Dehalococcoides mccartyi CG5: one gene and its partner. Each later gene encodes a partner of the first gene's protein in a complex. Links are inferred from orthologs where the notes say so. Each region holds a gene or a part of one and is shown on either strand. Other genes may lie near its edges. The genes, in order: uvrA and mfd.

Evidence for each region.
Region 2: the proteins of uvrA (region 1) and mfd are in contact, whole or in part, in a crystal structure (PDB 4DFC), measured with the Escherichia coli proteins. The link is inferred for Dehalococcoides mccartyi CG5 from one-to-one orthologs.

What each region holds. Positions count from the first base shown.
Region 1 is NZ_CP006951.1:396,611-403,712, reverse strand. Bases 1,884-5,284 are described here. They hold uvrA (excinuclease ABC subunit UvrA), read right to left. Parts: upstream 4,919-5,284; coding sequence 2,084-4,918; downstream 1,884-2,083. Other genes in these bases: X794_RS02070 (M20 family metallopeptidase), read left to right, coding at 5,132-5,284; X794_RS02080 (HD domain-containing protein), read right to left, coding at 1,884-2,010. Also shown: X794_RS02090 (AAA family ATPase), read left to right, coding at 1-1,150; X794_RS02085 (helix-turn-helix transcriptional regulator), read right to left, coding at 1,147-1,350; more of X794_RS02080, read right to left, coding at 1,459-1,883; more of X794_RS02070, read left to right, coding at 5,285-6,325; X794_RS02065 (acyl-CoA dehydratase activase), read left to right, coding at 6,351-7,102. UniProt on the Escherichia coli protein: The UvrABC repair system catalyzes the recognition and processing of DNA lesions. UvrA is an ATPase and a DNA-binding protein. A damage recognition complex composed of 2 UvrA and 2 UvrB subunits scans DNA for abnormalities.
Region 2 is NZ_CP006951.1:988,370-996,048, forward strand. What follows is about bases 36-4,013. They hold mfd (transcription-repair coupling factor), read right to left. Parts: upstream 3,683-4,013; coding sequence 236-3,682; downstream 36-235. Other genes in these bases: X794_RS05220 (B12-binding domain-containing radical SAM protein), read right to left, coding at 36-164; proB (glutamate 5-kinase), read left to right, coding at 3,832-4,013. Also shown: more of X794_RS05220, read right to left, coding at 1-35; more of proB, read left to right, coding at 4,014-4,953; X794_RS05235 (hypothetical protein), read left to right, coding at 4,966-5,232; X794_RS05240 (hypothetical protein), read left to right, coding at 5,229-5,555; X794_RS05245 (trypsin-like peptidase domain-containing protein), read right to left, coding at 5,595-6,779; X794_RS05250 (S1C family serine protease), read right to left, coding at 6,869-7,679. UniProt on the Escherichia coli protein: Couples transcription and DNA repair by recognizing RNA polymerase (RNAP) stalled at DNA lesions. Mediates ATP-dependent release of RNAP and its truncated transcript from the DNA, and recruitment of nucleotide excision repair machinery to the damaged site.

The DNA of each region.
Region 1 (7,102 bases):
ACAAGCCTTGCTTAAGTACATTGAAACCGAAACTAACCGCCTGAGTCATAGCCACAAACAGTATGAAAGACAGATAAGTCTACTGGACAAAGGGATTGCGGAGGCTAAAGAGGCTGAAATAAAGGCGGCGGAAGGCAGAAACCTGATTGCAGGTATTGAGAAACAACTGAACGAACGGAGCTATGCCACTGCGGAGCAGGCCAGTCTGGCAGTAGTCGAAAAAGAAATACAGGGACTAAATTTTGATAATGCCGAATATACCCGAAACCAGCAGAATCTGGCTGATTTGACCCCTTTTGAAGAAAAGAAACGTAAACTTGACGAAGCAATTAACCGCCTGCCGCTGGAAAATGACAGTCTAAAAAAGGCATCCTCTGCACTGGCAGAGCTGACAGTCCGGCGTGATAATAAACTAAATGAACAGCAGACCCTGCTTAAAGAGCTGGCGGAATTACCGGTGCTTGAAAAAGAACTGGGAGAAGCCGAAACTGAATATAAGTCACTCAGTCAAAGGCAGGATGCCCTGAGGCAACAACTGGGTTCACTCAGCCAGAAAGCAGAACAGATAAATGAGCTGGAGAAAAAGCTGAAAAAGCAAGCACAAGAGAAAGACCAGACCACTCAAGAAATAAATTATTTCGGTAAACTGGTCAGAGCTTTCGGCAAAAAAGACGGAATCCAGACTATGCTTATTGAAGACACCCTGCCTGAACTGGAAAACGGAGCTGACCTGTTGCTGTCGCGTATGACTGACGGCCGCATGCACCTTAGCATAGAAACCCAGCGTTCCACCAAAAAGGGAGACCAAACCGAAACTCTGGATATAAATATCTCGGATGAACTTGGCACCCGCAACTATGAAACCTTTAGCGGCGGTGAGGCTTTCAGGATAGATTTTGCGATCAGGATTGCCCTGTCACACTTGCTGGCAAACCGTCTGGGCGCACCTTTGCGGACACTTATCATTGATGAGGGATTTGGCACACAGGACACTACCGGCATTGAGCGCCTGAAAGAGGCCATAAACTCTATTCAGAACGAGTTTGACAAGATACTGGTCATAACCCATATAGATGACCTGAAAGATTCATTCCCCACCCGCATTGAGATAGACAAAACCCCATCCGGCTCAGCTATCCGCCTAAACTAAACGTCCCGCAGGATAAATACGTCTTCTATATCTGCATGCAGGGCTTTGGCTACTTTGTGGGCCAGAATAAGCGAGGGATTATACTTGCCCTTTTCAAGGTAAAGCATGGTCTGGCGGCTGACCCCTACTGTTTCGGCCAGCTCAGATTGGGTAAGATTATATCTTGCCCGCAGTTCCTTAATCCGGGTGCGCAGTATCATGTAGTCTTTTCCTTTGCCCTTTCCGCTGAGTATTATCAAACGCCTATGTTAGAATTATATTACCTAAACAGGGCAAATTGCAAAGGGTTCGTAATTATTAGAAAGCAGTTACAGCCCTAAATCAGAAGAAACAGACTGCATGGCGCTTAGGGACAGGCGGATGAACTCATCCAGTTCCAGACCCAAACTTGAACAACTGGCAATCTGCTCACGGTTTGCACCGGCAGCAAAGGACTTTTCCTTGAAACGTTTAGCCACACTTTTGGCTTCCACACAGGCCAGCTTTTTGTCCGGCCTGACCAGAGCAGCGGCGGTAATAAGCCCGGTAATAGGGTCAGCACAGAACAAGGCTTTTTCCATACGGCTATCGGGGATAATACCATGTGCAGAGTTATGCACCAGAATAGCCTGACAAACAGCTTTACCTGCACCCAAACTGGCAGCAATTTCGGCACTCCGTTTGCTGTGAAGTGACATATCGTCTTTTACTTCACCCAAATCTATATCATGAATAAGCCCAGCCATAGCCCATTCATCCTGGTTCTCACCAAAATACCCGGCCAAACCTTTCATAACTGCTTCAGTAGCCAGCATATGTTTGACCAGATTCTTATTGTCTACCCGTTTTTCTACTTCAGCCAAAGCCAATTGCCTGTCCATATTTCTGTCCCCTTTGATTAGTCTTGGCAAATTTGCAGTAAACGCCTGGCAAACAGGCGATAACTGATTAAGTCTATTTCAGTTTCGGTAAAACCCGCCGCAGGTATTTGCCGGTCACGGAGGCTTTATTCAAGGCAACATCTTCAGGTATACCCTCAGCTACAATCTGCCCGCCTTTTATGCCTGCACCCGGCCCTAGGTCTATTATCCAGTCTGCATTCTTGATAACATCCAGCTGGTGCTCAATAACTACCACAGTATTGCCGCTGTCTACCAGCCGCTGAAGCACCCGCAGAAGTGCCGCCACATCTTCAAAAGAAAGCCCGGTAGTAGGTTCGTCCAGTATGTATAAAGTCCGCCCGGTAGCCCGTTTGGAAAGTTCGGTTGCCAGTTTGATACGCTGGGCCTCACCCCCCGACAATGTAGGTGCCGGCTGACCTATGCGGATATACCCCAAACCCACATCCTGCATGGTTTGCAGTTTGGAGCTGATTTTGGGGAAATTTTCAAAAAACTCCAGCGCCCTGTCCACTGTCATATCCAGTACGTCTGCAATGTTTTTATCTTTAAATTTTATCTCCAGCACTTCGCGGTTATAACGTGCCCCGTGGCAAACTTCACAGGGAACAGTCACATCCGGCAGAAATTGCATTTCTATCTGGATATAACCCTCTCCGCCACAGGTTTCGCAGCGTCCACCTTTTATGTTAAATGAAAACCGCCCCGGCCCGTAACCCTTTACCTTGGATTCGGGCACTGACGCAAACAATTCCCGTATATTGGTAAATGCCCCTGTATAGGTAGCCGGATTTGAACGGGGTGTCCGCCCGATGGGCGACTGATTTATTTCTATTATCTTGTCAATGTGCTCCGTGCCGGTTATAGAATCTGACCCGCCGGCCCTGTCTTTAGCCCCGTAAAATACCTGAGCCAGATGTTTGAAAAGAATATCGGTAACCAGAGTGGACTTGCCACTGCCAGAAACGCCGCTGACGCAAACCAGCTTGCCCAGAGGGATATGTACGTCTATATTTTTAAGATTATTCTGGCGGGCACCCTGTATGAGCAGTTCCTGCCCGTTACCATCCCGCCGTTTTTCGGGCACAGGTATTACCTTGGCGCCGGATAGATACTGGCCGGTAAGTGAAGCCGGGTTTTGCATTATTTCGCTGATATTGCCGGTAGCCACTACCCGCCCGCCGTGTTCACCCGCCCCCGGCCCCATATCTATAATATAGTCCGCCGCCCTCATCACAGATTCATCGTGCTCCACTACCAGTATGGTATTGCCCAAATCACGCAGTTTCTGCAGGGTTTCCACCAGACGGGTATCATCTGCCGGGTGCAAGCCTATGGTAGGTTCGTCACAAACGTATAGCACCCCCATCAGGCCGGAGCCAATCTGTGAGGCCAAACGTATCCGCTGGGCTTCACCGCCGGACAAAGTTCCGGCGATACGGTCTATAGTTAGATATTCCAGACCCACGTTATTTAAGAACCCCAAACGTGAACGTATCTCTTTGAGTATCTGGGCGGCTATAAGCTGTTCCCGTTTGCTAAACAGGGTATTTTTGCCAGCCAGTTCATTTGCCCATTTAAACTGTTCATCTACGGACATACCCGCCACATCGGCAATGTTGCGTTCGCCTATCTTTACTGACAGGGCTTCCTTGCGAAGCCTTTTGCCTCCGCAAGCCTGACAGGGGCTAGCCAGCATATATTTTTCAATACTCTCCCGTACTCCCTGAGACTCACTATCACGGTAAAGTCTGTCCAGACGGGGTATAACCCCTTCAAAACCACTGGTGTATTCCCTTACACGCCCGTAGCGGTTGCGGTATTTATGAATATCACCACCCTCACCGTAGAGCAATAACTGCATTTGTTCAGGAGTAAAAGTGGAAACAGGCTTGTTGAGCGAAAAACCCGCCCTGCGGGCCAAATCTTCCACCTGTCCGAAGTACCAGTTCTGGTTCTGATAAGGACTGATAGCCCCGTCCGCCAGAGACTGATTTTTGTCCGGTATAATCAGCTCAGGGTCAAGCTCCATCTTGGCACCCAGCCCCATACACGTCTGGCAGGCGCCATGGGGAGTATTGAAACTAAAAGTTCGGGGTTCTATTTCACCCAGGCTTACACCGCAATCCGCACAGGAAAATTTTTCGGAAAAAAGCATATCCTGCCCGTCCACCACCGATATTACCACCAGCCCCCCGCCCAGCTTCAGAGCAGTTTCAACCGAATCCGCAACACGTCCCTGTGAGCCCGCCTGACCAACCACCAGACGGTCTACCACCGCTTCTATATCATGTTTTTTGTTTTTATCCAGTTCTATATCTTCGGACAAATCTTTAATCTGCCCGTCCACCCTAACTCTGGCGTAGCCTGATTTGCGGAGGTCTTTAAACATCTGGGTATACTCACCCTTGCGTCCCCTTACCAGCGGTCCCAGAATGAGTATCTTGGCACCCTCAGGTAACAGCTGGACTGCATCGGTTATCTGTTCCACGCTCTGGGCAGAAATCTCCTTGCCGCACTCCGGGCAATGAGGGTGTCCGGTACGGGCAAACAGCAAACGCAAGTAATCATATATTTCAGTCACTGTGCCTACCGTAGAACGGGGGTTGTGGCTGACCCCTTTCTGGTCAATGGCGATAGCCGGTGAAAGCCCCTCTATATGGTCTACGTCCGGTTTTTCCATTCTGCCCAGAAACTGGCGGGCATAAGAGGAAAGAGACTCCATATAGCGGCGCTGCCCTTCGGCATAAACGGTATCAAAAGCCAAAGAGCTCTTACCTGACCCTGAAAGCCCGGTCACAACCACCAGTTTGTCACGGGGAATTTGGACATCTATGTTTTTGAGGTTGTGTTCGCGGGCACCTTTAATTTTTATATATTCCTGAGCCACCGGCAAAGTCTCCTGTTCATTTATTAGCTAACCAAATCAAAACATGTGTTCTAATATTTTACACCATAATGCTAAACAAGCCAAGACCAAACCCCCATTAAAGCTCCAAATAGCCTAATCCATCCTTGCCGAAACGGTTAAAAAACACATTTTAATCCTCTCCGGTGGGCCAGCAAATGGTATTTCGGGCTGGTTTGGGATATAATCAGGCCAATGTCAGATAACAATCTTGCCGATATCAAAAGTGCCATCATTAAAATGATTAACACTGAAAAAGGCAGTTTGGAAGAGCTGTCTCTGAAGCTGCATGCCAACCCGGAGCTGGGCTATCAGGAACATAAAGCAGTAGAATGGCTTTGTGAATATCTGTCCAGCCAAAATTTCAGCATTGAAAAAAACATAGGCGGCCTTAATACTGCCTTTAAAGCCACTTTTGGTCATGGAACACCGGTTATAGGTTTTCTGGCTGAATATGACGCCCTGCCCCAACTGGGACATGCCTGCGGCCATAACCTTATTGCCACCTCGGCGGCAGGTGCAGCCGTAGCCTCCTGTCTGGCTGCCAAGCTTTGCGGGGGGACTGTTTGTCTGATAGGCACTCCGGCTGAAGAACTTAGCGGAGGCAAAATACAGATGGTGGAAAAAGGGATATTTAAAGAACTGGACTCGGCTCTCATAGCCCACCCCGGTAATGAAGATATTGCCACTACCCAAGCACTTGCCTGTGTTACCCTAAATGTGGAGTATTTCGGTAAAGAGGCTCATGCCGCGGCCCACCCTGACAAAGGCATAAACGCACTTGATGCCATAGTACTGGCTTATACCAGTCTGAATTCACTCCGCCAGCATATAGAGCCCAGCGCCCGCATTCACGGCATTATTACCGATGGGGGTAAAGCTGCCAACATCGTACCCGGACATTCTGCCGGCACTTTCCTGATACGTTCTCAAACTATGCCTTACCTGAAAGAGCTGATGGACAGGGTACTGGACTGCTTCAAGTCTGCCGCCCAAGCTACCGGTGCCCGTTTGGAGTACCGCTTTGATAAATCCATATATGCACCCATGAATAACAACATGGCACTGGCAAATTTATATGTAAAAAACATGGATCTGCTTGGTCGTAAAACTCTGCTTGAAAACTCGGATATGAATTTTGGCAGTACCGATATGGGCAATGTCAGCCAGATTTTGCCAAGCCTGCACGGATATTATGCCATTACCCGCAAAGAAGTCTCCGGACACACGGAAGAATTTGCATCCGCTGCCTGTTCGGTGAACGGTCTAAAGGGTGCGCTGGATGCCGCCAAGGCTATGGCTATGACCGCAGCCGATTTATTTAGTAACTCAACCAATCTGGATAAAGTAAAAACAGAGTTTCAAAAATCTACCCGGCCGTCTGCTTGAACCCTTTCGGCCATAGGTTATTTAGATGAACATTTTTCTGGGTATTGATAGCGGTTCTGTATCTACAAAAGTAATATGCCTGTCACAATCTGCTGAACTGACAGACTGGGTATATCTGCCTACCGCCGGAGATCCGTTAAATACCCTTAGACTGGCACTAAGGCAATTGCAGTCCCGTTTACCGGAAAGCACCCGAGTGCTGGGGGTGGCGGTGACAGGCAGTGCCCGTGAACTGGTAGCCGAAACAGTGGGTGCGGATATGCTAAAAAACGAAATCAGCTCACAGGCCAAAGCTGCCGCCCACCTGATACCGGAAGTGAAAACGGTGATAGAAATTGGCGGGCAGGACAGTAAACTTATACTGCTGGAAAACGGTTTTGTAGTGGATTTTGCCATGAATACCATCTGCGCCGCCGGCACCGGCAGTTTTCTGGAACACCAGTCCCGCCGTCTGGATCTCTCACTGGAGGACATGGGTCAACTGGCTCAGTTTAGCCAAAACCCCATTGAACTGAAAGGCCGCTGTACTGTATTTGTTGAATCAGATATGATTCACTTCCAGCAGACCGGCAGTAGCCGTCCGGATATTGTTTATGGTTTATGTAAAGCTCTTGCCAGAAATTATTTAAACGACCTGGGGCTTCACAAAGAAATCCGCCAGCCGGTAGTTTTTCAGGGAGGAGTTGCCCGAAACCCTGCCATGAAGAAAGCCTTTGAAGAAGAACTGGGCTTTTCACTGATAGTCCCTCCCCGGCCGGAAATAACCGGGGCATGGGG
Region 2 (7,679 bases), 590 kb from region 1 along the record:
ATATTAAGGTCTACCAGTTTCTTTTGCCAGCCATCCGGCAGCATGGCGGCAAGAGTCAGAAGACCCAACGGCGGAAAAGAGGCTTTTTTAGAAACAAACTTTAAGGCATGCTTGAAGCTCCAGAATGTGTCGGGATAACGTGGGTAAAGGAGTAAAATTTTCATCTGAATCTCCTGACAGAGGATATTTGAATATTTTGAATAATATCATAAATTTTATTCATTTTAAACCCTGCCTACCCCAATCGCCAGATTACCTCTTCCAGTACCTCTTTCCATTTATCACCAATTTTTTTAAACTCTATAGCCACCTGATTACGCCCTGCGATAACCCCTGCCCGAAGCGGTTCAAGCAAAGACTTGTTTATTATCAGCCCGCCCAGCATCCGCACCACTATCTGGCTGCCTTCGGTTACTATAGTATCCACGTGGGCTTTTTTAGCCAGCAGACGCAGACGGATTGAATAAAGCAGGTTTTCAAGTTCCGGCGGCATTGCCCCGAACCGGTCTGCCAGTTCCTTTTCTTTTTCCTGAACTCCTGCCAGACTGGTTAAAGCCGATAACTGCTGGTAGATGGAAAGCCTGAGATCCAGATCCTGAATATAATATTCGGGTATAAATGCATCCAGAGGTAAATCCAGCTTGGGGGCAGGCATGTTCTTGAGGCGTATTTCCTCTTTTGAAAGCCCGCTGCCCGTAGCTTTCAGCCCGGCCACAGCCTCTGACAGCATCTGGGTATACAGATTGAAACCGACTGAATTTATATACCCTGACTGTTTTACCCCAAGCAGTGTTCCCGCACCCCGTATCTCCAAGTCTTTCATAGCAATGCCGTAGCCTGCCCCCAGTTCAGCTGCCTCATAGATAGTTTTCAGGCGTTTCTCAGCATCGCCGCTAAGGCGTTTTTCTTTTTCATACAGGAAATAGGCATATGCCAGCTGGGAACTCCGCCCCACCCTTCCCCGCAACTGGTAAAGCTGGGTAAGCCCGAAGCGGTCTGCCCGGTTTATGATAAGGGTATTGGCATTCGGCACATCCACCCCGGATTCTATTATGGTGGTACATACCAGCACATCCAGTTCATGCCGCACAAAATCAGCCATTACGGCCGCCAGTTTTTCTTCAGCCATCTGCCCGTGCCCGATACCTATGCGGGCTTCGGGAACAAGCTGCTGGATACGTTCTGCCAGCAAATTTATGCCCATCACCCGGTTATTCACAAAAAATACCTGCCCGTTTCTTTCCATTTCCCGCAGTATAGCTTCACGTATCAGCCGTTCATCAAAAGCGGCTACTACGGTCTTTATAGGCAGGCGTTCACCGGGCGGAGTTTCGATAATACTCATATCCCGCACTCCCACCATAGACATGTGCAAAGTACGGGGTATGGGGGTAGCGCTAAGGGTAAGCACATCTACCTGGGCACGCAGTTTCTTGAAAAATTCCTTGTGGGCTACCCCGAAGCGTTGCTCTTCATCTATAACTACTAATCCCAAGTCTTTAAACTTTATATCTGCCTGAAGCAGGCGGTGAGTACCTATGCAGATATCCACCTCGCCTTTTTCCAGATTTTCAACCACTTCTTTCTGTTCGGACTGGCTGCGGAATCGGCTTAGCACCTCTACTTTTACCGGAAAAGTGGCCAGCCGCTCACGAAAAGTAGTGTAATGCTGCTGGGCAAGCACAGTAGTAGGCACTAAAACTGCTACCTGTTTGCCGTCCATAACCGCTTTGAAAGCCGCCCTTATAGCTACCTCGGTTTTACCGTAGCCCACATCCCCCAGTATAAGCCTGTCCATAGGGCGGGGTTTTTCCATGTCTTCTTTGACATCGTACAGGGCCTTCAGCTGGTCAGGTGTTTCCACATAGGAGAACGATGCTTCCATCTCCTGTTGCCAGACGGTGTCTGCCGAAAAAGCATAGCCGCTGGCCAGTTCACGTTTGGCGTAAATCTCAAGGAGCTCACGGGCAGTCTCTTCCGCGGATTCACTGGCCTTTTCTTTAGCCCTTTGCCATTCCTGAGTACCCAGCCGGTGCAAAGACGGGGGTTCATCCCCACTGCCTATAAAACGGTTTACCCTGTCCATCTGGTCTGTGGGTACATAGAGTTTGTCGCCGCCGGCATACTGGAGTATCAGGTATTCTTTATCCATGCCGTCACGGTTCATATGGCTGACCCCGCTGAACAGGGCTACCCCGTGGTCTATATGCACCACAAATTCACCCGGCTTTATGTCCAGCACCACTCCCTTGCGGGCAACCGGACGTTTGGAGGGCAAACGCCGCTGTTTTACAAAACCAAAAAGTTCGGCATCGGTAAATACGTGCAAGCTACCGCTTAAACTCCAGCCCGCACCCAATATCCCTTGAACAAGGCTTAGACTGGCAGACGGAGGGGGTTTCAAAATATCTGTTTGAACATTTGTGGAAATACCCTCTTCCGCCAGAAGCTCGGTCAAACGGGCGGCCTGATGGCTGACTATAACCACCCTGCCTGCGTGCCCTTTCAGTTCCGGCAGTTTCTCATACAAACTGGTTAAACGCCCCACATAATTATCCGGAGAAGCAAACTCCAGCTTCAGAGACTCACTCTCCCGCCCGAAAGAGGCCATAATAAGCCTCTTTTTGGTTTTCAACATTTCAGATATCTCTGCCCAGCTGAAATACGGGCGGGGATAAACGGAAGGAAGCTCACCTTGTGACAGACGATCTGAGCGCAGTTCTTCGGCTTCGTTATCCAGATGAAAAGCCGCCTGCTCTATAGAGGCAGGCTCATCCAGCACTACCAGAGCATCCGCCGGCAGATAATCAAGTATGCTTGAGGTATTGAAAAGAGGGGCAAAAAATTCCGGGTATTCCGGTTTTAAACCCTCCTGCAAGTGGTTTATATCTGCCGACAGAGTGCGGCTGAATTCAGGATTAAGGTTATCAGTGAGCAAAGCATCCAGCTTGTTTTTAAGCTCTTGACGGGGCAACTGCCCCAGATGAAAAATTTCACTTGCGGGGCTGATGGTAAGCTCGTTTACTTGCTTTCCCGAACGCTGGCTTTGAGGGTCAAAATTACGCAAACTTTCCAGCGTATTGCCGAAAAATTCCAGCCTTACCGGGTTATCTTCGGTATGGGGGAAGATATCCAGTATCCCGCCCCGATGTGAATATGTTCCCGGCATTTCTACTATGCTTTCCTGACGGTATCCCAGTTGCTGAAAACGGCAAATAAGATTCTGGGGTTCTGTTTCCAATCCCGTCCAGACCTGCACAAAAGACTGCTCAAATACTTTGGGGGATATATACCGCTGAAGCAGAGCCGGCACAGCTGTAACTATTATCCGGGCATCTCCACTCCGGATAAAACCGCCCAAAATGCCTGCCAGACGCATTTTTTCCAGTGAGGAATTACGGTCTGAAACAGCCCTCTGGTAAGGCAACAGGCTGGGGTCAGGCAAAAACCCCGGCTCTTCCCCGCTGTAAGCGGCTATCTGTTCCAGTAGTTCCCTGGCCCGCTCCGGCTGTGAAGTGATAACCAGCATGGGGCATTTAAGCTTGCGGTATACCGCCGCCAAACTGAAACCCCTCCCCGCATCTAAAACAGAAATATCAGCTTCACCCCTGTCTAAAGATTCAAACAGACTGTTAAATGAAGGACTTTGGTCTATTAGAGGCAACAAACCGATAAGGTTCAATATATTCTCCAAACACATTTAGGGGCTTACCGTTAGAGGTAGCCCCGTTTGGAAATTGTATCACCGAAAGCACCCGCCCTCAAGTCAGGTGCAATATATACGGGGTAATCCTTGTTCTGGCTTAACTTGCTTGCTATAATGACTTATTTATGAACGAAAATTGTTATAAACGGGTTGTAATAAAGTTGGGCACCAGTCTGCTCACCGGCGGCACAGGCAAGCTTGACCATGAGCGCATGGCTGACCTGTGCCGACAGATAGCCGAACTGACCCGCCTGGGTACTGAGATAGTTATAGTTTCTTCGGGGGCTATTGCCGCCGGACGCTCTAAAATGGGTATCCGCCACATTCCGAAAGATGTTCCTTTTAAACAAGTGCTGGCCGCCATAGGCCAGAGCCAGCTTATGAATTATTATGACCAGTTATTCAGTCCTCACGGGCTGACGGTTGCCCAAGGTCTGCTGACCAAAAGTGACCTGTCTGACCGTTCGGGTTACCTCAACGCCCGAAATACCCTGCTGGCTTTGATGGAACTGGGAATTATAACCATTGTCAATGAAAATGACGTGGTAGCAATAGATGAAATCCAGCAAGCCAAATTTGGGGATAATGACAATCTGTCGGCCATGGTAGCCAACCTGATAGAGGCTGATTTACTGCTGATACTGACCAATATCCGCGGGCTTTACACCTCAGACCCTACTCTCCACCCTGAAGCTACCTTGATAACCGAGGTCAAAGAGATTACCGAAGAACTGGAGCAACTGGCCGCCGGCAGCTCAAACAAGCTGGGTACAGGCGGAATGGTAACCAAACTGGAAGCCGCCAGACTGGCCACATCTTCAGGGGTAACCGCCATTATTGCAGACGGGCATATACCGGATATTATTCTCAAACTGGCGAATGGTGAAAATGAAGGTACCCGTTTTATACCTTCACTGCACAAGCCGGATAGCCGCCAGCGCTGGATGATGAGCGGGCTTTGCACCCGCGGCAGCATCTGTGTAGATGACGGGGCAGCCAAAGCACTAAGAGAAAACCAGAAAAGCCTGCTGGCTGCCGGAGTGCAACAGGCCGAAGGCAAATTCGGGCGGGGTGATATTGTAAAGCTTACCGACAGCCACGGAAAACGGCTGGGTTATGGCATAACCAATTACTCTTCAGATGATATTTCCAAAATAAAAGGCCTTCACTCACAGGAACTAAACGCCGTTTTAGGGGGCAACCAAGGCCCTGAAGTAATACACCGCAATAATCTGGTGGTAATTTAACGGAGGTAGGTCATGGCACTGGGCAATATATACCAGGGAGACCAGTTGATAGGAGAGGTAGAATATACCTTTCAGGATAATTCTGATTCCCGCTGGTGGGGAGAACTGGTCTTCACTGAATACCACAAAGTAGCTGACGGTGGTGGTTACTCTATCCGCACCGAGGATGGAAAACAAGGGCGCTGCACCCTTAAAAAGAAGCTGAACAAGGCCGTTTACGGCATGCCCTCACGCCATTTCTATCTCTTTCAGGGCATGAGCCTGCTTAAAACCCAGTGAGCATTAAATACACCAGCGGCTTGGGTCATATTTACCTTAAAGATGTGGACAAACCACTGGCAGATGTCCAGTATAACCTCATGGAAACCAACTCCAGCCAATATACATCCGCCAAGTGGTGGGGAGAGATAACCTCCTCTAAAGAGCTAAAACCGGCTGAATATATTTTTGAGGCTGAAGACGGGCGTAAAGGCAGCGTGGTAATCAGCCTGACTACCCCACCCGGACGCAAACTTCCCAAATACCGTTATCTGGTTAACGGGCGTGGTTCACTGGGAAACCTGCATAACAAACGCGGTCAAAAAAAGCCCGGCACGTTTTAGAAACAGCACCGGGCTTTTTAATAACCAATTATTTATAAACTAAAAGAAGTATGAGGATGACGGGCGGTCTTCAAGGAATATTGTTATAGTCCTCTCAACTCCACCCCTCTTTATCTGCAAAACTACCGTCTCACCTGATTCCATCCTCCAGAGAATTCTGAGCAGGTCTGAAAAAGAGGTGACTGCCTTTCCGTCAAACTGGTAAATAACGTCACCATCCCTCAAACCGGCAAGGTCTGCCGGGCTGCCGTGTTCAACATCCAACACCTCAACCCCGTTTGATTCGGTAGCACCGCTAAATCCCGGTATATCATCATAATAGTCATCAACATCTATCCCCAGATACGGATGACTGACGCTGCCGTCTGCTACCAAGCTTTCATAAATCTGCTCGGCGGTAGCCACATTTATAGCAAAACCCATATTTTGGGCATCTAAAATACCGGCACTATTTATACCGATAATTTCACCTGTGAGGTTTATCATAGGCCCGCCGGAATTGCCCGGATTTATAGCCGCATCTGTCTGGATTACGTCAAAATAAGGCGTTTCATCTATAAAAAACCAGTTCTCCAGATTACTTACGATACCGGCAGTGACCGTCATACCGCCATCAGTGGGAGATATGCTTAACGGATAACCAAGAGCAACAACAGTATCACCCATTTTAAGGGTGCTTGGGTCACCGAAAGATGCCGCCTGCAGACCGTTTGCCTTTATTTTAACTACGGCCACATCCATAAAATCATCTATCCAGAAATCCTCAGCCGTATAAACTTGTTTATTGGGCAAGATTACGGTCACATTGGTGGCGTTTTCCACCACATGGCGGTTAGTAAGTATATAGCCGCGGCTATCCATAATAGTCCCTGAACCGGAAACAGTACCTCTTTCACCGGTAGACCGGTCATAATAATCTACTTCTATGTACACCACCGACGCCATAACAGAGGCAATAGCATCCACTTGTGCCGTAGAAAGTTTTAAAAGCTCGCCGATTTGCCCATCCAAAGTAGCTAAATGCCCGTTTACTGCCGTCAGCTGGCTCTTAAGCGTATTTATATCCGTACCGGCTTGACTAAGCTGGCTTTGCAGAGACGAGATCTGCCCCTGGGCAGTCTGCAACTGGTCTTTCTGGTCAAGCAGGAGAATAGTGTTAAACGCACTTACCCCTATCAGTACCAAACTGAGTAATACTCCTATCCATTTCTGGGCGGTAGTCATACCTGCTCCTCCTTTAGATTATCTAATATATAATAATAGCTTCTTCGGGCATATTGGGAAAGGGATGTTCATTTATAAATTTTTCAGCCTTATATGTATAAAGCAAGAAAACTGATAATATCACTAACCGGTATTACCAGATTAATATCTTCTATGTCCTCACCATAGGGTACTATCCCGGCAGAGGGTATACCTATCATAAGTCCATCCATATTCACCATGCAACCGCCGGAGTTGCCGGGGTTTACGGCTGCATCTGTCTGAACATACAGATAACCTTCATAGGTACGCATAGCCGAAACAATACCTTTGGTAAAAGTAGCCGGACCAGCCAAATCAGTCCCTAAAGGGAACCCGGCCGCCACCACGTCCATACCCACTTTGATATCAGCCATAGTGGCCAAAGTAACAGTAGGAAATTCCTGGCCGCTAGTAGCACTCATAAGCAGCAAAGCCACATCCCGGCCCGTATCACTGCCTACCACACTGGCCGAATATATAGCACCGCTCATCAGGGTTACCCTGATAGTGGTTGCCCCTTCAATAACATGGTAATTGGTCAGTATATAACCCCGTTTATCAATAATAGTGCCGGAGCCGGAGGCAGAAAAGTTCCGGCCGCTTACATCTACCCGCACTATAGCCGGTTCAATCAGACTGACCACATCCGAAACCGCACAAGCATGACAGGTAAGGTCTGTATTTACCTGCTGAAGCTGGCTTTGGACAGTTGAAAGGTCTTGCTGCAGGCCGGCAATATCGCCGCCAAGGCCACTAAGTGAAGCCAAACTTTGGGTTAAAGAATCTATCTTGGTTTCAGCCTGACTAAGCTGGTCAGATTTCTGAAAAAGCATAGCGGTATTAAATCCGGTAACCACCACCAGAAGTGCAATAACAGCT